Regions from separate parts of the Pantoea sp. PGP6 genome, predicted to be linked through region 1. Evidence: predicted binding sites of a transcription regulator. Region 1 holds the regulator's gene; the other holds the start of a gene.
What was found. Region 1 encodes LexA, which represses DNA repair genes until DNA is damaged. Its sites were predicted from a motif close to TNCTGTATGTACATACAGNA; they were not measured.
Positions count from the first base shown of each region.

Region 2: a site for LexA is predicted at 1,927-1,946, ahead of dinG (ATP-dependent DNA helicase DinG). Genes of this name have one in related genera too.

Region 1 covers NZ_JBQBMA010000001.1:4,012,727-4,017,012, reverse strand. Annotated here, with positions in the region: gene plsB (glycerol-3-phosphate 1-O-acyltransferase PlsB) at 1-1,860, opposite strand, end outside; gene ACLIBF_RS19445 (diacylglycerol kinase) at 1,989-2,357, shown strand; gene lexA (transcriptional repressor LexA) at 2,463-3,077, shown strand; gene dinF (MATE family efflux transporter DinF) at 3,182-4,286, shown strand, end outside.
Region 2 covers NZ_JBQBMA010000001.1:3,032,354-3,036,639, reverse strand. Annotated here, with positions in the region: gene ACLIBF_RS14785 (MerR family transcriptional regulator) at 1-604, opposite strand, end outside; gene ACLIBF_RS14780 (XRE family transcriptional regulator) at 755-1,318, shown strand; partial or broken gene ACLIBF_RS14775 (GNAT family N-acetyltransferase) at 1,315-1,832, shown strand; gene dinG (ATP-dependent DNA helicase DinG) at 1,974-4,142, shown strand; gene ybiB (DNA-binding protein YbiB) at 4,172-4,286, shown strand, end outside.

The DNA.
Region 1 (4,286 bases):
CATCACCAGCATGTGGTGAATGTTGTTGCGATAATAGGTCATCAGCACCGCCTGCTCACGTGGCAGGATGATGATGTCGCCAATGCTGTCTTTCTCGCTCTCAAACTTATTCATGCCCATTGCATGATCCAGCAGCGCCTCTGCCGAGAGATCGGGCACCGTGGCGTTGGCTGAATAAGGCACGTTACGCAGCAGCTGGGTATAGCACTCAAGCTGCTCAATCAGCTGTTCGCGGGTTAGTGAGCGCTGACGTGAGGCGAGCAGCGCGGTGACGCACAGGTTCATGGCGTTGGCCGCGCCCGCTTCATTGATGCGTACCATTAAGCTCGCCGCGATGTCATTCACGGTGGGCGTTAACCAGCTTGGACGCTGCGGTTCGATAGGATCGATCGACTCACGCCATTCCGGCACGCGCTTGTTGAGATAGTTAACCAGCGGCAGTGGTTCGCCAAAGTTAACGTAGCCCTGGCCGAGGTTGCGCAGCTTACGTAAGCCATGCACCATCTGCATGAAGCCCTCTTTCTCTTTCGCCGCGCCGCGTAGCTCTTTGGCGTAAGTACCCACTTCCATGACATGTTCGTAGCCAATGTAAATCGGCACCAGGGTGATCGGGCGATTCCCCCCGCGCAGCATCGCCTGCAGGGTCATGGCTAAGGTGCCGGTTTTCGGATCGAGCAGGCGACCGGTGCGTGAACGTCCCCCTTCGACAAAGTATTCAACCGAGTAACCGCGGGTGAACAGTTCGCCAAGATATTCACGGAACACCGTGGCATACAGCTTGTTGCCTTTGAAGGTACGACGGATAAAGAACGCGCCCAGACGACGGAAAATCGGTCCGGCTGGCCAGAAGTTGAGGTTGATACCGGCGGCAATGTGCGGCGGCACCAGTCCCTGATGATAAAGCACGTAAGAGAGCAGCAGGTAATCCATGTGGCTGCGATGGCACGGCACATAGACGATTTCATGGCCATCCTGCGCCAGCTGACGGACTTTTTCGCCGCCATTAACATTGATGCCCTGATAGAGCCGGCTCCAGAGCCAGCCCATGACGCGGTCGGTGACGCGAATCGCTTCATAGGAGAAGTTTGCCGCGATCTCTTCCATCATCTCAACCGCATTTTGCTGCGCTTTTTCATGGGAGATTTTTTTGCTGCGCGCTTCATCTTCAACCGCTTTTTCAATCGCTTTCGATTGCAGCAGACGATTAAACAGATCCTGACGTGCCGGTAAGCGTGGGCCAACCGCCGCCAGCCGCTGGCGGGCGAAATGAATGCGCGCCACCCGGGCCAGTTTCTGGGCGATTGATTGGTCGGTGCCGTGTTCGGTTGCCATGCGGCGCAGCGAAACGGTCGGCGAGAAACGGACAAAACTGTCGCGTCCATGCCAGATCACCGCAAAGAATTTCTGCACGCCGTTCAGCACCCGCAGGTGCGGCGTATCTTCGCCCTGAACCTCACGACCAGGCGCCCGGCCAAACATCACCGTCACCGGCAGCATCTGGATATCCAGCTTGGGGTTATTGCGATGCAGGTCCAGATAATCGTGAAAAATCTTCACCGATTCGACGCTGGGCACAAAATAGGGGAACACACGCGGGCCATCGTGGATAAAAACGTGGCGCGGCAGCAGCGAACCATCAATCTCCAGCGGAGAAAGCGGGTCGGGCAGATGATGCCGCAGGCACTGCGCGCGTAAAGTCAGTAAGTCAGCCTTCGAATCGTAAGGCAAAACGTACATAATGGGCCGGGTCGGGTCCAGACCATGTTCAGAAACGGGATCGGCCGGAATGGCCTTACTCTTTACCAAAAACGACAGTGGTAAATTCAGTAATTTGTAATAAAGTTTACGCCAACCTGACATAGACAACATGAAGCCTCTTGTTAGCAAAGCGCCGCAAGCATACCAGAAAGCGCAGCGAAGATCTGTGGTGGTGCCATTTGCACGCAGCCCAGACATTGACGTCAATCCGATGAAAGGGTTCCACTTATATGGCAAATAATGCCACGGGTCTTGTAAGAATAGTAAAAGCCGCAGGTTACTCATGGCAGGGCCTGCGTGCCGCTTGGCAACACGAAGCGGCTTTCCGCCAGGAGGCGCTGGCCGCGCTGGTGGCCATTATTGTGGCCTGCTGGCTGGATGTCGATATTGTCTCTCGCATCCTGATGATCGGGGCAGTGGTGCTGGTGGTCATTGTTGAAATCCTCAACAGCGCCATCGAGGCGGTAGTGGATCGTATTGGCCAGGAGCGCCACCCTTTAGCCGGACGGGCAAAGGATATGGGCTCGGCGGCGGTGCTGATCAGCATCTTACTGGCACTGTTTGTCTGGATCGCGCTGCTTTGGTCGCATTTGCGATAAGCCTTCCACAACGCGCCAGATGGCGCGTTTTGCCTGAGAATCGGTTTCCATTTCACCAATACCTGTATATACTCACAGCGACTGTATAAACAACCAGGGGGCGGGATGAAAGCATTAACCAGCAGGCAGCAGCAGGTCTATGACCTGATTCGCGACCATATTACTCAAACGGGCATGCCGCCTACGCGTGCAGAAATTGCCGCGCAGCTGGGTTTCCGCTCGCCGAACGCGGCAGAAGAGCATCTGAAGGCACTGGCACGCAAAGGGGTGATTGAGATTGTCTCTGGCGCCTCTCGCGGTATTCGCCTGTTGATGGAAGAAGAAGCATCTGAAGGTCTGCCGCTGATTGGCCGGGTTGCTGCCGGTGAGCCGATCATGGCGCAGGAGCACATCGAAACCCATTACAAAGTGGATCCGGGCCTGTTCAAACCTTCTGCCGATTTTCTGCTGCGCGTCAGTGGAATGTCGATGAAAGATATCGGGATTATGGATGGCGACCTGCTCGCGGTACATAAAACCCAGGACGTACGCAACGGCCAGGTTGTTGTGGCCCGTATTGATGATGAAGTGACGGTTAAACGCTGGAAGAAGCAGGGTGCTATTGTGCATTTGCTGCCTGAAAACAGTGATTTTGAGCCGATCATTGTCGATACGCGCGCCCAGTCGCTGACGGTAGAAGGTCTGGCGGTCGGTGTGGTTCGCAACGGCGAATGGCTCTGAGTCTGACATAACCGCGCATTCGTAGCGTCTGATGCTATTCTGTCTGCCCTAATTTTGTCGCTGCTGCTCCCCTCTCTGCAGCGACACCGAGCACGGAACTGCGAATGCGTTTTTTAACGGCTACCGACAAAAACCTCTGGCGGCTGGCGCTGCCGATGATCCTTTCTAACATCACCGTTCCCTTACTGGGGGTGGTCGATACTGCTGTCATTGGTCACCTCGACAGCCCGGTCTATCTGGGCGGGGTTGCGGTCGGCACGACAGTCACCAGTTTCCTCTTCATGCTGCTGCTGTTCCTTCGGATGAGTACTACCGGCCTGACGGCGCAGGCTTTTGGTGCCGGCGATAAAATGGCGCTGGCACGTGCGCTGACCCAGCCTTTAATTATTGCGCTGCTGGCTGGCGTGCTGTTCATCTGCCTGCGCTCGCCGATTACTACGCTGGCGGCCGATCTGATTGGCGGCGATCCCAAAGTTTTGCAACAGGCGGCACTGTTTATTCAGATCCGCTGGTTAAGTGCGCCCGCCACCCTGGCAAATCTGGTGATCCTTGGCTGGCTGCTGGGCGTGCAGTACGCGCGTGCGCCGGTCATCCTGCTGGTGATCGGCAATCTGGTCAATATTGTGCTCGATCTGTGGCTGGTGATGGGGCTGCACTGGGGAGTGGCAGGCGCGGCAACCGCGACCGCGCTGGCGGAGTATATAACGCTGGTCGTCGGGGCAGTGATGGTCTGGCGGGTATTGAAACTACGTGGCATCACCACCGCAATGCTGAAGCAGAGCTGGCGCGGCGATATTCAGCGGCTACTGCGTCTTAATCGCGACATTATGCTGCGTTCGTTAATGCTGCAGCTCTGTTTTGCCTCGCTGACCGTGCTGGGCGCACGTATCGGTCCGCAGGTGGTGGCGGTGAACGCCGTGCTGCTGATGTTTATCACCTTTACCGCCTATGCGCTGGATGGTTTTGCCTACGCAGTCGAAGCCTTCGCCGGTGAGGCGCATGGCGCGAAAGATGGCAGCAGGCTGCTGCGCGTCTGGCATTCTGCCTGCCGACAGGCGCTGGTGGTGGCTCTGATGTTCTCAGTAATTTATGCGTGTTTCGGCTCGCATATCGTGGCGCTGCTGACCTCGATTGAACAGCTGCAACAGGCGGCCGATCGCTATCTGATATGGCAGGTGATCCTGCCGCTGGCGGGCGTCTGGTGCTATC
Region 2 (4,286 bases), 980 kb from region 1:
GCACGTCGAGCGGCTCAGCCAGCACATCGATGCGCCAGCCATGTTGCGACAGACGCCAGCCTTCCAGCCAGATACGGGTACGATCCTCAATGCCCCAGCCGATAATCAGCGCGTCTTTGCCCGCTTTTTTGCGGCTGCCGGTCAGGCAGAACGCCACATAATCAATCAGCAGGCCATCCAGCAGGCTGCACATGGTGCGGGCGGTATTCTGGTCGAGGCTGAGCTTCTGGCGCACCGGCATAAAGACGTGATCGATCAATGCGTCGATCGGATGTTCACGACCGATGGCCGCGATCTTGTTACGCAGCTTGGAGGGTCTGACGTGGCGTAACACGCTGATGAGTTCATCCTGCAGGGTGGTCCAGCCGTCGTGCGCATCAACATCACCGCCTTCCAGCAGCGCTTTGACTTTACCTACCGGCACGCCGCTTTCAATCCAGCGCATGATCTCTTCAATGCGCTGAACATCTTCTTCATCAAACTGACGATGCCCACCTTCGGTACGCTGCGGCTTCAGTAAGCCATAACGTCTTTGCCAGGCGCGCAAGGTCACTGGGTTTATGCCACAGCGCTCGGCGACGTCACCGATACTGTATAGGGTCATAAATTCCTCTTTAGACTGATCTGAGTGGAATTACCATAACGAAGCAAACTAAGTTGTACAATACATTTTTGAGTGTACAACTTGACCGCTGCGCCTTTTCTCAGCTATATCTCATATAAGAGAAATTATTCCTAATTATGAGAAGATGCTATGCCGGACCTGAATACAGAACAGCGCCTGGCTGCGCGGCTGGCGGAATTACGCTTGCAACGCGGCTGGTCGCTGGATGAGCTTTCAATCGCAACGGGTATCAGCCGTGCGTCATTATCACGTATTGAGCGCAGCGAGACCAGCCCTACCGCCGCACTGCTTAATCGTCTGTGCGTGGCGTACGGATTAACCATGTCGCGCCTGCTGAGTGAGGTGGAGGAAGATGCAAAGCTGCTGATCCCGTATGACCAGCAGCCGGTATGGAGTGATGAGGCCAGTGGCTTTCACCGCCGAAATGTGTCACCGCCTGTTACTCATTTTAGATGCGAATTGGTGGAGGGCAAATTACGCCCCGGCGCGCGTATCGATTACGACGCGCCGCCGATTCACGGTATGGAACAGCATATCTGGCTGCGTGAAGGCGGCCTGACCGTCAGCATGGCAGCTCAACGCTGGAGCTTACGTCCCGGTGACTGTTTACGCTTTCATCTGACGGGAAAATCGGCCTTTGAAGCGCACCTGACCGAGGGCGCGCACTATTTACTGGTGGTGGCAAAACCATGATTAATTATCAGGTGCTCAGTGCCAGCGAGGCACAGCAGGCGTTACCCGAACTGTGTGAGGTGTTGCAGGCCTGCGTAGCAGACGGGGCCAGCGTCGGATTTATTGAGCCGCCGACCATCAGGCGATTGGCCGTTTCTGGCAGGATCGCATTTACAGCCTGGCGAGTGGCGATGCCGAATTGTGGGTGGCGCGTCAGCACGGCAGCGTGGTGGCGACGGTGATGATCAACCGCAGCTCAATGCCCAACGGCCGCCATCGGGCGGAGATCACTAAACTGCTGGTGCATCCGCAGGCGCGCCGCCAGGGCATTGCCCGCCAGCTGATGCTGCAGGCGGAACAGCAGGCGCGACTGCAGGGTAAAACGCTGCTGGTGCTGGACACGCGCAGCGGTGATGTCCCCAGCGATCTCTATCGCTCGCTCGACTGGCAGGTCGCCGGCTCTATTCCGTTCTACGCCGAATCCACCACCGGTGAGCTGGATGCCACGACCTATATGTTTAAACTGCTGGGCTAGCCGGTCCCGGCTGCCGCCAGCCCCGGGCGGCATCCGTGGCCGCTTGTGGAACCGCAGACGAAAAAAATTGTCCTGAAAGCTGACGCCGCCAGCATACTGTGTAAAAATACAGGCAATTTTTACGGTGTGGTAACAAACAAAATGGCCCTGACAGCAGCAGTAAAAAGCCAGATAGCGCAGTGGTATAAAGCGCTGCAGCAGCAGGTGCCCGATTTTATCCCGCGCGCCGCCCAGCGGCAGATGATTGCTGAAGTGGCAAAATGCCTGGCGGGCGATGATGCGCGCCATCTGGCGGTCGAAGCGCCAACCGGCGTCGGCAAAACCCTCTCTTATCTGATCCCCGGCATCGCGACCAGCCGCGCCCAGGAAAAACGTCTGGTGATCAGCACCGCGAACGTGGCGTTGCAGGATCAAATCTTCACCAAAGATCTGCCGCTGCTGAAGAAAATCATCCCCGATCTCACCTTTACCGCCGCCTTTGGTCGCGGGCGCTACGTCTGTCCGCGCAACCTGGCGGCGCTGGCGGCTGATGACGATCAGCAGGGCGATCTGCTGCTCTATCTGGATGATGATGCCATCAGCAGCACCAAAGAGGAGCAGACGCAGTGCGGCCGGTTGCAGAAAGCGCTGGATCGCTATCAGTGGGACGGACTACGCGATCACAGCGAGGAAAACGTCAGCGATAGCCTGTGGCAGCGGCTCTCAACCGATAAAGCCAGCTGCCTCGGCGCCCACTGTCGCTGGTATCGTGAATGCCCGTTTTTCGTGGCGCGGCGTGAAATAGAGCAGGTCGATGTGGTGGTGGCCAACCATGCGCTGGTGATGGCGGCGATGGAGAATGAGTCGGTATTGCCGCCGGCTAAAAACCTGATGCTGGTGCTGGATGAAGGCCATCATCTGCCGGAAGTGGCGCGCGATGCGCTGGAGATGAGCGCTGATATCACCCCAGGCTGGAGCAGCCTGCAGCTGGATCTGTTTATCAAGCTGGTGGACAGCATCATGACCCAGATGCGGCCTAAATCCCCGCCGCCGCTGGCCAATCCGGAGCGGCTGAAAGCACACTGCGAGGAGCTGCGCGAGCTGCTGACCATCACCAGCCAGGCGCTCAATCCCCTGTTGCCACCGCACAATCAGCCGGGCGAATACCGCTTTGTGCTCGGGGCGTTACCGCAGGAGCTGCTGGACCTTTGCGCCCGGCTGTTCAAACTCAGCGACGCGCTGCGTGGCCTGAGCGAAGGCCTGATCAATGCCCTGAGCGAGCAGACCGGCAAAGTTGATGTGGTGCGCTTGCACCGCAATCTGCTGCAGCTGAACCGCCAGTTCGGCTGGTTTGAATCGGTCAGTAAGCTGTGGCGACTGGCGGCGATGGAAAAAGCTTCCGGCGCGCCGGTGTCGAAATGGATCACCCGCGAACTGCGCGAAGGTCAGGCGCACCTGCTGTTCCACTGCGCCGGGATTCGCGTCAGCGATCAGCTGGAAAAGATGCTGTGGCGTAAGATTCCGCATGTGGTGGTCACCTCCGCCACGCTGCGCTCGCTTAACAGTTTTAACCGCCTGCAGGAGATGTCCGGTCTCAACGAGAAAGCCGGTGACCGCTTTGTGGCGCTCGATTCCCCGTTCAACCATGTTGAGCAGGGCAAGCTGGTGATCCCGCAAATGCGCTATGAACCCCTGATGACCCACGAAGCGGAGCACATCGCCGAGATGGCGGGCTTCTTCCGGCAGCAGATGAAGCTGAAGCAGCACAAAGGGGTGCTGGTGCTGTTCGCCAGTAACCGGGCGATGCAGCAGTTTGTCGCCTGCCTGCCCGATTTACGACTGTCGATGCTGGTGCAGGGCGATCAGCCGCGCAGCCGACTGGTCGATCTGCATCGTCAGCGGGTGAGCAAAGGCGAAACCAGCATTCTGATTGGCCTGCAATCGTTCGCTGAAGGGCTGGATTTAAAAGGCGATCTGCTGAGTCAGGTGCATATTCATAAAATTGCTTTTCCGCCGGTAGACAGTCCGGTAATTTTGACCGAAGGCGAATGGCTGAAGAGCCTGAAGCGTTATCCGTTTGAGGTGCAGAGTTTACCCAGCGCCTCGTTTACCCTGATTCAACAGGTCGGACGCCTGATTCGCAGCCATCAGTGTTACGGTGAAATCGTGATATACGATCGCCGTCTGCTGAGCAAAGCGTACGGTAGCCGACTGCTGGCGGCGTTGCCGATCTTCCCGATTGAGCAACCCGATACCCCAGAGCCGGACGCCATACCGGCCGCCCCGGTGGCCACACGTACCGTGCGTAAACGACGTCCGACGCGGCGCTAAGCCGTCGCGCACTTAACCGGAAGCGAGTGATGGAACTGAATAAAATTATTAAAGAGATCGGCCGCGGAAAAAATCATGCCCGCGACATCGATTTCGACACCGCCGAAGCCCTCTACAGCGCGATGCTGGCTGGCCAGGTGCCGG